2 regions of the Hymenobacter nivis genome follow, and region 2 is predicted to be linked to the other one. Evidence: riboswitches for the same ligand, from Rfam matches in the RefSeq annotation. Region 2 holds a riboswitch; the other holds the start of a gene.
The links. A riboswitch is a leader RNA that binds a small molecule or an ion and turns the genes downstream of it on or off. The one in region 2 is predicted to bind thiamine pyrophosphate.
Positions count from the first base shown of each region.

Region 1: it holds a riboswitch for thiamine pyrophosphate, as region 2 does, so the genes downstream of both, DDQ68_RS12075 (TonB-dependent receptor) here and thiS (sulfur carrier protein ThiS) in region 2, are expected to answer to the same signal.

Region 1 covers NZ_CP029145.1:2,728,383-2,737,143, reverse strand. Annotated here, with positions in the region: gene DDQ68_RS12095 (AAA family ATPase) at 1-327, shown strand, start outside; gene DDQ68_RS12090 (aldose 1-epimerase family protein) at 372-1,256, shown strand; gene DDQ68_RS12085 (BamA/TamA family outer membrane protein) at 1,349-2,611, shown strand; gene DDQ68_RS12080 (hypothetical protein) at 2,760-2,981, opposite strand; TPP riboswitch at 3,146-3,249, shown strand; gene DDQ68_RS12075 (TonB-dependent receptor) at 3,311-5,767, shown strand; gene modA (molybdate ABC transporter substrate-binding protein) at 5,882-6,658, shown strand; gene modB (molybdate ABC transporter permease subunit) at 6,678-7,385, shown strand; gene DDQ68_RS12060 (ATP-binding cassette domain-containing protein) at 7,494-8,318, shown strand; gene DDQ68_RS12055 (acyl-CoA dehydrogenase family protein) at 8,432-8,761, shown strand, end outside.
Region 2 covers NZ_CP029145.1:3,659,403-3,668,163, reverse strand. Annotated here, with positions in the region: gene DDQ68_RS16260 (thiazole synthase) at 1-392, opposite strand, end outside; gene DDQ68_RS16255 (thiamine phosphate synthase) at 389-1,021, opposite strand; gene DDQ68_RS16250 (hydroxymethylpyrimidine/phosphomethylpyrimidine kinase) at 1,026-1,781, opposite strand; gene thiC (phosphomethylpyrimidine synthase ThiC) at 1,918-3,795, opposite strand; gene thiS (sulfur carrier protein ThiS) at 3,829-4,032, opposite strand; TPP riboswitch at 4,113-4,209, opposite strand; gene DDQ68_RS16235 (acetamidase/formamidase family protein) at 4,266-5,294, opposite strand; gene DDQ68_RS16230 (hypothetical protein) at 5,514-5,939, shown strand; partial or broken gene DDQ68_RS16225 (DinB family protein) at 6,130-6,249, shown strand; gene DDQ68_RS16220 (hypothetical protein) at 6,289-6,855, opposite strand; gene DDQ68_RS16215 (M56 family metallopeptidase) at 6,904-8,694, opposite strand; gene DDQ68_RS16210 (BlaI/MecI/CopY family transcriptional regulator) at 8,697-8,761, opposite strand, start outside.

The sequences.
Region 1 (8,761 bases), 930 kb from region 2:
GCCGCTGGTGGGGCCCTGCTGGTGGCCGACACCAACTTGCTGGTAATCAAGATTTGGGCGGAGCACGCCTTCGGCCAATGTCCCGCCTGGATTGCCGCGGCTGTGGCCCAGCCGCGCTACGACCTGGTGCTGCTGCTGGGCGTGGACGTGCCCTGGGAGCCCGATCCGCTGCGCGAACACCCGCAGTTGCGCCAGCACTTTTACGACCGCTACCGCGCTGCGCTGCGCGCGGGCCCCGACCCGTTTGCCGAAATCTGGGGGCCCCCGGCGCAGCGCCTGGCCGCGGCCCAGCAGCTGGTAGATGGGCTGCTGCGCGCCCAGCCGTAGCTTAGGGGCCTGTATAACCCTGTGCCTCCGCTACTGCCCGCGCCATGCCCGCCCTTGTTCTTGACAATGCCCAGTGCCGGGCCACCTTCGCCGCCCACGGGGCCGAGCTGACCGGCTTCGTTGCCGCCGCCACCGGCCTGGAATATGTGTGGCCCGCCGACCCCGCCGTGTGGGGCCGCCACGCGCCGGTACTGTTCCCCATCGTGGGGCGCCTGCCCGACGATACCTACCTGCATCAGGGCCAGGCCTACCGCCTGGGCCAGCACGGCTTCGCCCGCGACCAGGAATTTGCCGTGCTGCGCCACACCGCCGACGAGCTAGCCTTCCGCCTCACGGACTCGGCTGAAACCCGTGCCAACTACCCGTTTGTCTTCGAGCTGACCATTACTTATGCCCTGCGCGGCACCGCTCTGGCCGTGCGCTGGGACGTGCGCAACCCCGCCGGGACCCCCGCCGACGACCTGTTGTTCAGCATCGGGGCCCACCCGGCGTTTGGCTGCCCGCTGCTGCCGGGCGAGCGGTTCGAGGATTATTATTTTGAGTTTGACCACCCCGTAACGCTCAGCACGCAGCTGCTGCGCGGCGGCCTGCGCAGCGGCGAAACTGCCCCTGTGCTGCACCAGCAAGCCATCCTGCCGCTCACCTACGAGCTATTTGCCGACGACGCGCTGGTATTTGCCCACTACGATTTCACGCGCGTGGCGCTGCGGGCCCACGGCTCGCCGCACTTCGTACGCCTGCGCTTCGACGGCTTCCCCTACCTCGGCCTGTGGACCAAGGGCCCCGGGGCGGCGTTCGTGTGCATCGAGCCCTGGCACGGCGTGGCCAGCCCCACGGGGCCCCCGCAGGAGCTGCGCGATAAGGAAGGCATCCTCACGCTGGGCCCCGGCCAGGCGTTTGCGGCCACCTACGAAATAGAAATTGGCTGAGCCGCCGGAATTGTGTGGGGATCGGCGTTAAGCCCGGGGCTCCCGCTACGGTCTGAGGAGAAACTACTATTCGCCCCCTTTTTACTTCCCCAATGCCGTTCCGTGCGTGGTTTTGCTTGTTGCTGGCCGGGGCGCTGCGTGCGGCCGGGGCCCCGGCCCAGGCGCCGCATCAAGTGCCGGCCGATAGCCTGCGCCCCGGGCCCCCGCGCCGCGCCGCGCTCCTGGCGGCCGATGTAGTGGATGCCCTGAATGTAGCGGCGCCCCGGCTGCGGCTGGCCCCGCACGACTCGCTGGCCCTGGTGCGGGGCCACAAGTTTTTGGCGCTGCTGCCGGCCGTGGGCTACTCGCAGCAAACCGGCGCGCTGGCCGAAGTGGCGGCCAGCGTGGCGTTTCGCCGGCCGGGGGCCAACATGTCGACGGTGCTGGGGGCCCTTATCTACACGGCGCGGGCGCAGGCCATTGCCACGGTTGCGGCATCGGTGTGGGTGGCCGACAACCGTTGGAATTTTGTCAGTGACTACCGCGTCATGCGCTACCCACAAAGCACCTACGGCCTGGGCATGCACACCAGCACCACCGAGCAGGTGACAACGATGGACTATAACTACCTGCGCGCCTACCAGAGCGCGCTGCGCCGCCTGGGCCCCAGCTTCTACGCCGGGTTGGGAGTGCAGCTCGACGACCACTGGAATATTGTGAGCCGCAACGGCGCCCGCCAGGTTAGCACCATCTCGCACTACCGCGACGGCGTGCGCGGCCGTTCCCTCTCGGTGGGCCCCACGCTCAACTTCCTCTATGACAGCCGCGCCAACGCCATCAATCCGGCCGGCGGGGCTTACCTCAGCGCCGTGTTCCGGCCCAACCGGCAGGCCCTGGGCAGTACCACTAACTACGAAACCCTACTGCTCGAAGGCCGCGCCTACCTGCACCCCAGCCGCCGCTCGGCCAACGTACTGGCCTTCTGGTCGTACAACGCCCTGACCCTGAGGGGTAATCCTCCGTTTCTGGACCTGCCCAGCACCGGCTGGGACATGTCGAGCAACCTCGGCCGGGGCTACATCCAGGGACGGTTTCGGGGCAAAAATCTGCTCTACTTCGAAAGCGAGTACCGCTTCGGCCTCACCCGCAACCACCTGCTGGGCGGCGTGGTATTCGCCAACGCTCAAGCCGTGTCGGAAGACGCGCAGCGGCCCGACGAGCCCATTTCCAAGCGCTATGATAAGGTGGCCCCGGCCGTGGGCGTTGGCCTGCGCCTCAATCTCAACAAGGTGTCACACACCAACTTAGCCATCGACTACGCCCGCGGTATCCAGGGCTCCAGCAGCCTCTCGTTCAACGTGGGCGAGGTGTTTTGATTTTTAAATGCGGGGAGATGTGAAAATGTGGGGGGATGGACTGCCCATTTTACACATCTCCTCACATTAGATTGGCTGCCGAATAAAAAACTGCGTGATATTCCTATTTTTAACTCAAACTCAGGCACAAGTCTGACTCTTAAAAAAATTAGGCGCCTACGCGCGGGCGGTTGTAGTCGGGCTCCCAGTCGTTGATGGGGCGCGAAATGCCGGGGGGCAGGTCGAGATCGGGCAGGCCGGGGTCGCGCGGCTCGCCGCCGTCGTCGTCGCCATCGGGCGGCGGCGGTGGAGGGCCCACGCGGCGGCGCGGTACCACGAGTACGAACAGCAGCACGGCACAAAGCACAACGGCGTAGAGAAGCTGGTACATAGTAGGCAAGCAGAGAAGGTACGGCCGGACTAACAACGGCTAAAACCGCCCCGGTGTTTCAGCGGACCGCCGCTCTAAATTAATTGATTTCCACCGGAAAGCTAGCCGCCGCGGTAGAAAAAAGCCGCGGGCCCCCCGAATGGTTCCGGCCTGCCCTACCTTTGTGGCCTGTTTAGGGGTGCTGGCGTTGTGCACGACGCTGGCTGAGATGATACCCATCGAACCTGAACCGGGTAATGCCGGCGAAGGGAAATAAACAATCCGCGGACGTTTCCGCTTCGGCTCCGACCCCTGGGGCCCGGGCGCGTTCTACTTTTTTTACTTCTTTTTTGAAAATTCAACCCTTTGCGGGAGCCGTGCTGCTGGCGCTGGCCGCCGCGCCAGCGTGGGCGCAGGGCCCCGTGTCCGGCACCCTCACCGACGGCCGGGGCGCGGCCCTACCCGGCGCCACCATTACCCTGCCCGATGTGCCCGGCCTGGGCGCCACCACCGATGCCGCCGGCCGCTTCGTGCTGCCGGCCGTGCCCGCGGGGCCCCACACGCTGCGGGCCAGTTACGTGGGCTTCGAGGCCGTGGCCCTGCCGCTGCAAGGCCAGCCGGGCCCCCAGCAGCTGCCCGCGCTGGCTCTGCAAACGGCCCGCAACCTCACGCCCGAGGCCGTCGTCACGGCTACCCGCGCCAACGAGCGCACCGGCACCGCCTACCAAAACGTGAGCCGCGAGCAGCTCCAGGCCCGCAATTTCGGCCAGGACCTGCCCTACCTGCTCGATCAGACGCCGAGCGTCGTCACTACCTCGGACGCAGGCACCGGCGTGGGCTATACCGGCATCCGCATCCGCGGCACGGACGGTACGCGCATCAACGTGACCCTCAACGGGGTGCCGGTGAACGAAGCTGAAAGCCACGGCGTGTTTTTCGTCGATTTGCCCGATCTGGCGTCGTCCGTGCAGAGCATCCAGGTGCAGCGCGGGGCGGGGCCCAGCACCAACGGCGCGGGGGCTTTCGGGGCCAGCCTGAACGTGGAAACCCTGGGCCTGCGGCCGAAAGCCTACGCCGAAATCAACAACTCGGCCGGCTCGTTTGGCACCTGGAAAAGCACCGTGGCCGCCGGCACGGGCCTCATCAACAACCACTTCACGGTGGACGCCCGCGCCTCGCGGGTGCAGAGCGAGGGCTACATCGACCGGGGCGCGTCGCGGCTGAAGTCGCTGTACCTGGCCGGCACTTATTCCGACGAGAAAACCCTGCTCCGGGCCCTCATCATCACCGGTTACGAAACCACCTACCAAAGCTGGTACGGCCTGGCCGACTCGCTGCTCACCAAAAACCGCCGCTACAACGAGGCCGGTACCGACGCCGGCCAGCACCTGCCGGCCTACAAAAACCAAACCGACAACTACCAGCAGGACTACTACCAATTTCTGATTTCAAGGCAATTAACCCCTAATCTCAACCTGAGCGTGACGCCCTTCTGGACGCGGGGCGGCGGCTATTACGAGGAGTATAAGGCCAACCAGAGCTTTGCCAAGTACGGCATTGGGGGCCCCGTGTACCAGCCGCGCACCGGTGGCGGCCTCGACACGCTGACGACCACCGACGTCATCCGCCGGCGCTGGCTGAAAACCGACCTTTACGGCGCCACCTACGCCTTGCAGCTGCAGCCCAAGGGCACTGATTCGCGCCTGCAATCCTTCACCCTGGGCGGGGCCCTGGTGAACTACCGCGGCCAGCATTTCGACGAGCTGACTTGGGCCCAGCGGGGTAATAACATTCCCGAAACTGGCTACCGCTACGCCGAGGAGCCCAACGCCCACAAGCTTGACGTGAACAGCTACGCCCGCGCCACGGTGGCGCTGGGCGAGCGGCTTTCAGCCTTCGGCGACCTGCAATTTCGGTACGTGAACTACGAGCTGTTTGCGCCCGACGGCAGCCCCAACGGCGGCAAGAGCCAGCAAACCATCAAGTTCAATTTCCTGAACCCCAAGGCCGGCCTCACCTTCCAGGTGAAGGACGGGCTGGCGGCCTACGCCTCCTACGCCCTGGCCCAGCGCGAACCCACCCGCACCGACTACACCGACACGCCCGCCGACCGCCGCCCCACCTCCGAAATGCTCAACAACTTCGAGCTGGGCCTGCGCCGCACCACGGGCCCCATCCAATGGTCGGCCAACTACTACCTGATGCTGTACCGCAACCAGCTGGTGCTCAGCGGCCACCTCGACGACGTGGGCAACCCTATTCACGCCAACGTGCGCGACTCGTACCGCACCGGCCTGGAGCTGCAAGCCGCCGCGGTGCTGGCCCGGGGCCTCACCTTCAGCCCCACGGCCACGTTCAGCCGCAACAAAATCAACAACTACACCGACTACCTGGCCGACTATGACAACGGTGGCGAGCGGGGCACGGCTTTCCGGCAGACCAACATCTCGTTCTCGCCCAGCGTCACCTTCGCCTACACCCTGGAGTACGAGGCGCTGCCCGGCCTGCGCCTGGCCACGCTGGCCCGCTACGCCGGCCGCCAGTACCTGGATAACACCAGCACCGACAGCCGCAGCATCGCGCCCTACTACGTGCAGGACCTGCGCGTGCGCTACCTCTGGCACCCCGGCAAGCTGGGCTTCCGCGAGATTGAGCTGGCCGGCCTGCTCAACAACGTGCTGGGGGCCAAGTACGTGAACAACGGCTACACCTACGGCTACATCAGCGGCGGCCAGCCGCAGCACTACAGCTATTACTACCCGCAGGCCTTCACCAACTTCCTGGCCTCGGTGAACCTGCGCTGGTAGCGCAGCGCCAGGCGCTGAGTTAGGGCCCCCGGGGCCCCGGCGCAGCGCAGTATCTTTGCGAATATAACCATAGGGCCACCCGGTAGTTATCGGGTGGCCCTTACCGTAATTGCCATGCGCCGCTTAATATTCCTATTCTGCCTGCTGCTGGCCGCCGGGGGGGCCGGGGGGGCCGCCCCCGCCCCGGGGGGGCCGGCGCTCACCATTGCCGCCGCCGCCGATTTAAAGTACGTGCTCGACTCGCTGGTGACGATTTTTAACCGGCGGCATCCCGCAGCCCAGGCCAGCGTGGTGTATGGCTCGTCGGGCCGGTTTTATGAGCAACTGAGCCACGGGGCCCCATTCGACATTTTCTTTTCGGCCGACAGCGACTACCCGCGGCGCTTGCAGCAGGCGGGCCTCACGGCCGGGGCTCCGGTGCCCTACGCCCAGGGCCGCCTGGTGCTGTGGAGTAAGAAAGTCGACCCTAAGCTAAAGGGAATCAACACGCTGCTCGACCCCCGGATGCAGCGCGTGGCCATTGCCAACCCCGCCCACGCCCCCTACGGCCGCCGGGCCGAGGAAGTGCTGCGCCACTACCAGCTCTACGACCGGGTGCAGCCCCGGCTGGTGCTGGGCGAAAACATCGGCCAGGCCGCCCAGTACGCCAGCACCGGCGCGGCCGACGCCGGCCTGCTGGCCTACTCGCTGGCCCTCAGCCCCGAGCTGCGCCGCCTGGGCAAATTCTACCTGATTCCGGCCGCCGCCCACACGCCCTTGCAGCAGAGCTACGTGCTGCTGAAGCGGGCCCAGGGCAACGCCGCGGCCGCGGCTTTCGTGGCGTTTGTAGCCGGCCCGGTGGCCCGGCAAGCGCTGCGCAAGTACGGCTTCAGCCTGGCCGGCGGTCGCTAAAGCATTCATTCACCGTTATTTGCTACCCATCCGTTTGGCGTTTGAGCTAACCCCCGATTATTGGGAAACCCTGCGCCTGACGCTGGCCCTGGCCACCTGCACGGCGGGGCTGCTGCTGCTGCTGGGCATCCCGCTGGCCTACGCCCTGGTGCACAGCCGGGGCTTTTTCAAGCCGCTGCTGGAGGCCGTGGTGGGCCTGCCGCTGGTGCTGCCGCCCACCGTAATCGGGTTTTACCTACTGCTGGCGTTCAGCGACGACACAGCGCTGGGGCGGTTTTTAATTAACACGCTGGGGCTGAGCCTGAACTTCACGTTTGCCGGCATTCTGGTGGGGTCGCTGGTGTACAGCCTGCCGTTTATGGTGCAGCCGCTGCAAGCCGGGTTCCAAAACCTGCCGCGCTCCCTCACCGAGGCATCCCACACGCTGGGTAAGTCGCGCCTCACCACGCTCTGGCGGGTGCTACTGCCCAACATGAAGCCCGCCCTGCTCAGCGGCACCGTGCTGGCCTTTGCCCACACCCTGGGCGAGTTCGGGGTGGTGCTGATGATTGGCGGCAACCTGCCGGGCCGCACCCGCGTGGCCTCCATCGCCATCTACGACGAGCAGCAGAGCCTGCACTACCCGCAGGCCAACGCCTACGCCCTCACGTTGTTGGGCGTGGCCTTTGTTATTTTGGTGCTACTCTTTTACGTAACAAAAAGAGACTCCGCCCGCCGCCTGCTGTAATTGTCCGTGCAAAAGTAAATGGGTCGTTACTTGACTGTTATAATTTGTTGGTCAGCAACTTATGGCTATCCAATAACTAACAACTAATGACTGACAACTTAATTGTCCGTGATTGACTTCCACCTCCGCAAAGCCCTGCACACCGCCGCCGGCCCCCGCACCCTCGACGTGGCCCTGGCCCTGGCCCCCGGCGAGCTGCTGGCCGTAACGGGGCCCTCGGGCGCCGGCAAAACCACCCTGCTGCGTCTGCTCGCCGGCCTCGACCGGCCCGACGGCGGCTTCGTGCGGGCCGGGGGCCAGGTTTGGTACGACCAGGATGCGCGCCAGTGGCTGCCGCCGCAGCGGCGCCCGCTGGGCTTCGTGTTTCAGGACTATGCCCTGTTTCCGAATATGACGGTGCGCGAAAACCTGGCCTTTGCCGCCGCCGGTCAGCCCGGCGCGGGGCCCCTGGTAGCCGAGCTGCTGGCCCTGATGGAGCTAACCGAGCTGGCCCCGCGCCGCCCCGGGGCCCTGTCGGGCGGCCAGCAGCAGCGCGTGGCGCTGGCCCGCGCCCTGGCCCGCCGCCCGCGCCTGCTCCTGCTCGACGAGCCCCTCTCGGCCCTCGACCTGCCCACCCGCCTGCGCCTCCAGCAGGTGCTGGCCGATGCGCACCAGCACTTTGGCCTCACCACGCTGCTCATCAGCCACGACCCGGCCGAAATTGCCCGCCTCGCCCACCGCGTGGTGGAGCTGGACCTGGGCCAAGTGCGCCGCGTGGGGCCCCCGGCGCCGGAGCCCCCGGGGCCCCTGGCAGGCCGGGTAGTGGCAATATTGCCCAGTGGCCGGCTGCTGGTGCAGTTGGCCGGCGGCCCCACTCTCACAGATGTGCCCGCGCCGCCCGGCCGCACCTACGCCCCCGGCGACGAGCTGGCGCTGACGGTGGGCGTGGAATAGAGCCCCCGCCTGGCCGCGCGGCCGGCTAATAATTTGCCGCTGCCCACGCGGCCTGCTGAACGTCCTGCGGCTTGGCTTGTTACCTTTGCTCCCCCCCCATAACTTCCCCCCCCATGTCCTCCATCGCCGACGTCCTTGCCCCCGAAGCCAAAGCCCACACCGCCCAGGGCGGCAGCACCAACGCCAACGGCTTCACCGATTATTTCGACCTCGATGGCCTGCTCACCGAGGAGCATATCCTTGTGCGCCAGAGCATCCGCGACTTCGTAAAAAAGGAGATTTCGCCCAACATCGAGAAGTGGGCCCAGCAGGCGCATTTCCCCTCCGAAATCGTGCGCAAGTTTGGCGACGTGGGGGCCTTCGGGCCCACCATCCCCACCGAGTACGGCGGTGGCGGCATGGACTACATCAGCTATGGCCTGATTATGCAGGAAATTGAGCGC
Region 2 (8,761 bases):
AGCACCACAAAGCCCAGCTTCACCAGTTCCTCGGCGGCGCGCAGGGTTTCAATGGGGTCGGGCAGCAGGTACTTGGGGTCGGGGTGAATTTCGAGCTTCAGCCAGTTGGTTTCCAGGGCCTCGCGGGCCAGCTGGGCAGCAAAAACGGCTTCCCTGGCCGTGCGCACGCCCGAGGTGTTGGGTAGCAAACTGAACTGCGAGTGGCCCAGGTGGCGCAGGATGTCATCATCGGCGTCGGCCACGTTCACGCGCTTCAGGGCCACCGTCACCAGCTCCGATCCGGAGGCCAGCAAGGCTTCTGCCATCAGCGCCGACGAGCTAAACTTGCCGGTGCCCGTAAGCAGCCGCGACGTGAACGTGCGCCCGGCAATTACCAGGGGTTGGGTTTTCATAACGCAAATGCTTTCAATGGTTTATCCAAAACTTCCAGAAACTGGGCCGCCGCCGCCATTGGGCTGGGGGCCCCACCGATGGCCCCTGCCACGGCCACGCCGTGCAGCCCGGCGGCTCGCAGCGCGGGCACGTCGGCCAGCACCACGCCCCCAATGCCCACGATGGGCAGCGCCAGCCCCGCCGCCCGGCACTGGGCCAAAATCTCGGCGTAGCCCGCTAAGCCCAGCAGCGGGCTCAGCTTTTCCTTGGTGGCGGTGAAGCGGAACGGCCCCAGCCCCACGTAGTCCACGCCCGCCGCGGCCAGCCGCTCGACGTCGGCAAAGGTGTTGGCCGTGCCGCCGATGAGGAAGCGGGGCCCCAGCAGGGCGCGGGCCTCCCCCGGGCTCATGTCCTGCCGGCCCAGGTGCACGCCGTCGGCTCCGATTTCCAGCGCCAGCGCCGGGTTGTCGTTGACGATGAGCGTAGCCCCGTGGCGGCGGCACACGACCTGGGTTTCCAGGGCGCGCTGTTGCCACTCGAAATAAGGCAGGTTTTTCGCCCGGAACTGCACCCAGCGCACCCCGCCCTGGCAAGCCAGCTCAGCGGCTTCCGCGTGGGTGACCAAGTAGTGCAACTTACTAATTTGCATTATTTTAAATTCTATAATGATACCCCAGCAGCGTGTCGTTACTAGCCAAAAAGGCGGTCGTGTAGGCCTTGCCCGCCCGGCACGCTTCTACCAGGCTCTGCCCCTGGGCCAGCCGGGCCAGCACGGCCGCCGACAGCACACAGCCGCTGCCGTGCTTGGCCCCGTGCGGCAGGCGCGGGGCCCCAAACGCGTGCCGTTGGCCAGCGGCCAGCAGCACATCGGTGGCCAGGGCCCCGGCGGCGTGCCCGCCCTTCAGCAGCACCGGGCACCAGGCGGCCAGCGTTTCGGCGGCCGCTTCGGCCGTGGCTGCGGGGCAGAGGCGCAGGGCTTCGGGCTGGTTGGGCGTAATGAGGGCAAGCTCCTGGCAGATGGCTTGCAGCAGCTGCGGATCGGGTTGATTATGAAACTCATAGCCCGCCGTGGCTTTCAGCACTGGGTCCCAAACGACCTGGATTTGTGGGTTTTGCGCCTTTAGCCACTGCAACAATTCCAACAGTAGCGGCAGGCTTTCAACGAGGCCAACCTTTACGAAGCCGACCTCGAACCGCCCCAGCAGCGGCCGGATCTGGTCCTGGATATCAGCCAGCGGCACCCAGCTCACCCGCTCAAACGCCACGTCGGTTTGCACCGTGAGGGCGGTGCAAGCGGCCAGCCCGTACACCCCGCTGGCTTCCAGCGTTTTCACGTCGGCCAACGCGCCGGCCCCGGCGCTAGGGTCGAAGCCGGCAATGGTGAGGGCGTAGGGACGGGGAGTAGGCATGGGATTTTGTGGTCGTTCTGCTATTCACCCCACCCCCGGCCCTTCCCCGATGGGGAGGAGAGCCGAGGGCAAGTGGTCGTCAGGCCTCCCTCTCCCCATCGGGGAAGGGCCGGGGGTGGGGTTCGGCGTTAGGGTTTTACAGATAAAGCTCGCTGCCCTTCGCCACGAATTCCCGCGACTTTTCTACCATGCCCCGAGCCAGCACCTCGTTGGCCGTGAGGTCCTGCTTTGCGGCGTAGTCGCGCACCTCCTGCGTTATTTTCATGGAGCAGAAGTGGGGGCCGCACATCGAGCAGAAATGCGCGACTTTGGCCCCTTCGGCGGGCAGGGTTTCGTCGTGGTAGTCGCGGGCGGTATCGGGGTCGAGCGAGAGGTTGAACTGGTCTTCCCACCGAAACTCGAAGCGGGCCTTGCTCAGGGCGTTGTCGCGGTACTGGGCCCCCGGGTGGCCCTTGGCGAGGTCGGCGGCGTGGGCGGCTATCTTATAGGCGATTACGCCGTCCTTCACGTCCTGCTTGTTGGGCAGGCCGAGGTGCTCCTTGGGCGTCACGTAGCAGAGCATGGCCGTGCCAAACCACCCAATCATGGCCGCGCCGATGGCCGACGTGATGTGGTCGTAGCCCGGGGCAATATCCGTCGTTAGGGGCCCCAGCGTGTAGAAGGGCGCCTCGTGGCATTCCTTCAACTGCTTGTCCATGTTCTCCTTGATGAGGTGCATGGGCACGTGGCCGGGGCCCTCAATCATCACCTGCACGTCGTGCGCCCAGGCAATTTTGGTGAGTTCGCCCAGCGTTTCCAGCTCGGCGAACTGAGCCTCGTCGTTGGCATCGGCGATGGAGCCGGGGCGCAGGCCGTCGCCCAGCGAAAAGGCCACGTCGTAGGCCTTCATAATCTCGCAAATTTCTTCGAAGTGCGTGTAGAGGAAGCTCTCCTGGTGGTGCGCCAGGCACCATTTGGCCATAATGGCGCCACCGCGCGACACGATGCCGGTCACGCGCTTGGCGGTCATCGGCACGTAGCGCAGCAGCACACCGGCGTGGATGGTGAAGTAGTCCACGCCCTGCTCGGCCTGCTCGATAAGCGTGTCGCGGAACAGCTCCCAAGTGAGGTCTTCGGCCTTGCCGTTCACCTTTTCCAGGGCTTGGTAGAGGGGCACCGTGCCCACCGGCACCGGGCAGTTGCGGATAATCCACTCGCGGGTTTCGTGGATGTTCTTACCCGTGCTCAGGTCCATCAGCGTATCGCCGCCCCAACGGCAGCTCCACACGGCCTTATCTACCTCTTCCTCAATGGATGACGTGATAGCTGAGTTACCAATATTGGTGTTAATTTTCACCAGGAAATTGCGCCCGATAATCATCGGCTCGCTCTCCGGGTGGTTGATGTTGGCGGGAATAACGGCCCGCCCGGCGGCCACCTCCTGGCGCACAAACTCGGGCGTGATGGGGCCCTGCGGCGTACGCGCCCCGAAGCTGTGGCCACGGTGCTGGGCGCGCAGCGGGTCGTCGGCCGGCAGCTCGTCGAAGCGCTGGTTTTCGCGAATGGCGATGTACTCCATCTCGGGCGTGATGAGGCCCTGCTTGGCGTAGTGCATTTGGCTCACATTGGCCCCCGCTTTGGCGCGCAGCGGGGCCGCAATGTGCTCGAAGCGCAAGTGGTCCAGGCCATTATCGGCGGCGCGCTGCTGGCCGTAATCGGAGGTGGTGCCGGGCAGCTGCTCCACATCGCCGCGCTCCCGGATCCATTCCTCGCGCAGGCGGGGCAGGCCTTTTTTCAGGTCAATTTCAATATCCGGGTCCGTGTAGGGTCCGCTGGTGTCGTACACCGTCACGGGCGGGTTCGACTCCGACGGGAAGCCAAAATCGAACTTGCGCTCGGTATCGGCCAGCGCAATTTCGCGCATCGCCACGCGCATTTGCGGGTGCAGCGTGCCGGGCACGTACACTTTGCGCGAGCCGGTGAGGGGCTGGCGCGCCACCAGCATGTGCTGGGGAGCTTGGTCTTTTTTCTTCATCGGAAAATGGGGAGAGAAGGAGCCGGCATCCGCCTAGCCCCCTTGGGTAGCGCGGATAATAGTGAGGCGGTCGTGGGGCTGCACGGCGCAGGTGGCCCACTCGGCGCGGGGCACCACGGCGTCGTTCAGGGCCACGGCGAGGCCGTGCGGCTGGGCCAGCCCCAGCCCGGCAAGCAGCTCCTGGAGCAGCTGCTGCTCAGCGGCTTCGTGGGGTAAATTATTTACGTAGCAAACCATGCAACTAGTTGATTAGTTGGGATAATACGAACCGTAAACAATAGTGGGCGCCGGCCACGGCACGCCCGTCGGGCGGCCGCGTGCGGACCAGTACTTTTCCCTTCGGCGGCATTATCCGCATCAGGTTCCAAGGGTATTGTCTCAGCCCCGCATGGCGGGGCACCCCTAAAGTTTACGCCTCAAACATACGCCCCCGGCGGCAAATAGCCACCGAAGCGCCGGGCCCGGGGCCCCTATTTCTTCCCAAAAATGCTTTTGGGAAGGATGATGTGGGCCCCGCGGGTGCCGTCCACCACCTGCGTCACGTCAAGGTCGCCGGCCACGCTCACCAGCATGTAGGCGTCGTCGCGGCTCAGGCCGCGGGTAGCCACCAGGAAATCAATCATCTCGCGCACCGCGTCTTTGGCGGCCAGGGTCAGGTCTTCGTTCAGGCCCATGCTGATGTAGGCGGTGGGCGTTTCGGCGCGGGGCAGCTTGAGGTGCAGGTCTTTGCGCACGATGAACTGGAGGTCGCCGACGAGCGACGTTTCCAGGGCTGTGATGTCCACCTCACCGTTGCCCTGCCCGGCGTGGCCGTCGCCCACAAAAAACAGGGCCCCGGGCACGTGCACTGGCAGGTACAGCGTGGTGCCCGCTACCAGCTCCTTGTTGTCGAGGTTACCGCCGTGGATGCCGGGCGGTGCGCTGTTGATGCGGCCGGCGGCCACCGGCGGGGCCACCCCCATGCTCCCGAAAAACGGCCGCAGCGGCACGTCAATACCGGGTGCAAAGTGCGCCACACCCTGCTTTTCGTCGAGCGGGATAATCTTCATCTTCGCGTACGGGAAATCCTCCGGGATGAAGCCGCTCTTGGCCCCGAACGCGTTGTAGGCGTACGGAATGGCCAGCTTGATGCGCTGGATGCGCACCTCCAGCACGTCGCCCGGCTCGGCCCCTTCCACAAAAATGGGGCCCGTGAGAATGTGCCCCCCGGGCCCTTTGTTAGTCACCTGCGTGGTGATGTCGCGCAGCGACTGCTCGACCTGCGCCGGGGGCACGCCCGCCCCTTCCAGCCGCGCCGGGGTGGAGGTAATGAGCGTGTGTACCCGCACGCTCTCGCCCGACTTGATGCGCAGCACTGGCGGCGCGGCGGCGTCGTAGTAGCCCCAGGCAGCGGTGGCCGGCGTGATTTGCAGCTCGTGCTGCGGCTGGCGCTGGGCCTGCGCCGCTGGGGGCCCCAGCAAGCCGGCGGTCAGCAATAATCCGAGGGAAAATGTTTTCATGCCTGAAAAGTACGCGACGGCGGCGTTCCGCTAGGCTGTGCGCTTGGTTGGGGTGCTATTCAGCGGTGTTTTGCAGCGGCATTACCTTTGGTGCTTTACATACTTTGGTGCGTTACATACTAGTGTTGATGCGGCAAATTTAGCTACACTAATGCGTGCGGCGAGGTCATATTTTGCGGCACGGATTACTTAGCTCTGCGCGAGCGGCCGACGCAGTTTTTGGCCTTGACCAGTCTGCTGCCCACCGAATTTGACGCGTTGCGCACCGATTTTGCGCCCCGCTGGGAACGCTACCACCGCTACCACACCCTCGATGGCGAACGGCGGCGCATCCCGGCGCACGGGGAGCGTGCCAACGCCACCTTGCCCGGCACCGACACGAAGCTTTTCTTTTTGCTCACCTACCCCAAAACCAATTCCTTGCAGCAGCCCCAGGCCGCCAGCTTCGGCCTCTCGCCGACCCGCGTCAGCCGCCTGGCGGGTCCGTTGCTCGGCGTACTCAACCAGGCACTGGCCGCCCGGCACCTGTTGCCTGTGCGCGACGGGGCCCCGCTGGCCCAGCGCCTGGCCGCGTACCCCGACCAGGTTTTCACCTGCGACGGGGTGGCGCGCGGTATTCCCCGCAACGCGGATCGGGCCGGCTAGGAAGCGGGATACAGTACCAAAAAAAGCCCATGCCCTGAACAACACCTTGTGCGACGACACGCAGTACCTGCACTACCTCTCGCCCACCGAATCCGGGCGGACGCACAACAAAAAATAGCCGCCGAGCACCCCTTGCACTTGCCGGTAGGCAGTGTGCTGCGGCAGGATTTGGGCCTGCTGGGCCACGCCCCGGCCGGTGGGCCGCGCCGCCCTGCCGTCCACCGTCATCGGCCTGCTGGTGCACGCCGCCGAGCACACCCAGCGCCACGTGAGCCAGTTGCTCGTCACGGCCCGCATTTTGGCCGGCTAAAGCAGTTTTCGAGTCGGAACACCCAGTGCTGTAGGGGCCCTACTCGGCCACTGGGTGGCCCTGGCCGTCGAAGCGTAGCTTGTAGGTTTGACCGCCGTTTTCAAATTCCGTCACATAATGGCCCGCCTGCTTTTTATCTTCGTAGATGGAATGCAGCTTGGCGGTGGGGTAGGTTTGCTTGATATAGTCCCGAACGGCCGCTTCGGCAGCGGTTCGGGCCGGCCAGGCCGGGATTAGCGCGATGTTATGCTTCTTGCTGAAGGCCAGCACCTCTAATGACCTTTCGTTGGCTTTAGTGGTAATAATGACAACTTTATTAGCCAAAGTATTGCCAGTCAGTGCCTGTGCTTCCTTGCCATTTAGCACGTTGATATAACCAATATCGCCGGGGCTTATGGCGCTGAGAGCGTCGGGGGCCAACAGCTTACCGTCCACGTAGTACACCACGTCCGTGGGCAGCGGCTTTGGGGCTCTGGCGGCCACCACCGTGGGCGTCACGGTTTGGCCCTGGGCCCCGGTGGCGCCCAGGGCCAGCACCACGGCCAGGGGCCCCACCAAGGCCCGGCGCAAGCTCGACAAACGGGCGGAAAATCGTTGTTTTCGCATGGTAATGAAGTAGTTGTGTGAATGAAGATGGGAAGGGGAAACTACAAATTATTCGGCTACGGGCTGGCCTTGGGCGTCAAACACGGCATACTGCGGCCGGCGGCCTTTGGTGACTTCCACCCGGTAGTTCAGCTGCCCCGTTTTGGCGTTTTTCACCTCCGCCACGCCCGTAATGCGGCTGTCGGGGTAATTCTGGGTGATGTAAGCCAGCGCCGGGGCTGCCACGTAGCTGATGGGCACTTCGCGGCCGGCGGGCGGGGCGGCTTGGGCGGGAGAACTTAGCTGGGGCACGCCGCTGGCAAGGTCGGCAATCAGGCCCTTTAGCGGCGCTATTTGCTGGATTTTGTTATTAAACTCAACCACTTCGGGCGCAGCTATTTTGGCTTTGGTCGTGATAACCATGACGAGGTGCGAATCGCCATCGTACCCCAAAAACTGCTTTGCCATTTCCCCCTTCAAGATTTGCATACTAACGATATCCTTTACAGCCGTAGCCGTCATTTCGTCAACATGCTTGCCGTCCACGTAGTAGCTGCGCGCCGCCCCGCTGAACGGCTTGAGCCCGGGCTTTGGCCCTCCCTGCGGCGCAGCTGTCGCGCCTGCTTTGGAGGGCCTCTCGCGCGTTAGGGTGGCATCGCCCTGCCTGTCAATTCCCATGCGGTACGGGGCCACGCGTCGCACTTTTTCGTTGAAAGCCACCACGGCGGGCTCCGCCTTTTTAGCCTCCGTGGTGATGACGTAGGTGGCCTGGTCGGTACCCAACAGCGGGCGGGCCTGCTCAGCGGGCACCACGCGCACGCTGGCCACGGCGGCCGGGTCTACTTTGGCCAGGTTAGCGTAGCTTCTTATCTGTCCGTCAACGTAATACGCGGCCGGCCCGGCCAGCTTCATCACGGTGGTACCGGCCTTATTAGTGATGGCGAACGACTCGTCGGCGGGCGTGGCCGGGTTGGGGGCGGCCTGCGCGTGGGCGGCCGAGTAGGCCAGCGCGGCGGCCACTACCAGGGGCCCCGCCAGGGCGTAGCGCAGCAGCTGCAACCGATTGGAAACGGGGCGATTCATCATCAGAATGCGGTTTTTGAGGGTGGAAAGTGAAAAGGGCGAGACAAGGGCCGGGCTGCCCGCCGGGGGCCCCAGCCGCAGCAGGCTGTACTGGTAGGCGCGGCGGTCGAGGCCGGTGCGCAGGGTGGCCGCGTCGGCCAGGTACTCGAGGTTGTCGAGCAGGGCGCGGCGCAGCAGCCACATCGCCGGGTTCAGCCAAAACACGGCTGTGGCCACGTGCGCCAGCAGCACATCGAGGGTGTGGCCCTGGCGCACATGGGCCTGCTCGTGGGCCAGCACCGCAGCTAGCTCGGTGGGGGCTGGGTGCTGGGCCGGGTCGAGGTAGATGGTGCGGCCAAACGAAAACGGGCCGCCCCCGCCAGCCAATTGCCGGTACGCCACGCCGCCGGAAGCCCCGGCGGAGCGGGCCTGCCGGTGCAGCCGCGCCAGCGACAGCAGCTGCATCAGCAGGCGGCCCAGCAATAGCGCCGCGCCAGCGGCGTAGCCGGCCAGTAACCACGCCGGCCAGTCGGGCCCCGGAGCGGGCAGCGCCGCCGCGGGGACCCCAGGGGGCAATTCGGCCAGCACCCAGGCCACGGCGGGGCCCGGGGCGGCGGCCGGCCACAGCGCGGGCATGGGCAGGGCCGGGTAGGCGGCGGCAAACAGCAGCGCAAACGCCAGGTACGCCCGGTTGAGAGCGAAGAAGGTGAGCGGGCGCAGCAGCCCGGAGTAGGCCGCCGCAAACAGCAGCAGCACCGCGTGGGCCTTGAGCAAGTAAAGCAGGGGCGCGGACGGCATGGCTACTCGGCCTTTTTATCGCCGCCCTCGATGAGGCGGAGAATGTCCTGCAAATCGGCGGCGCTGA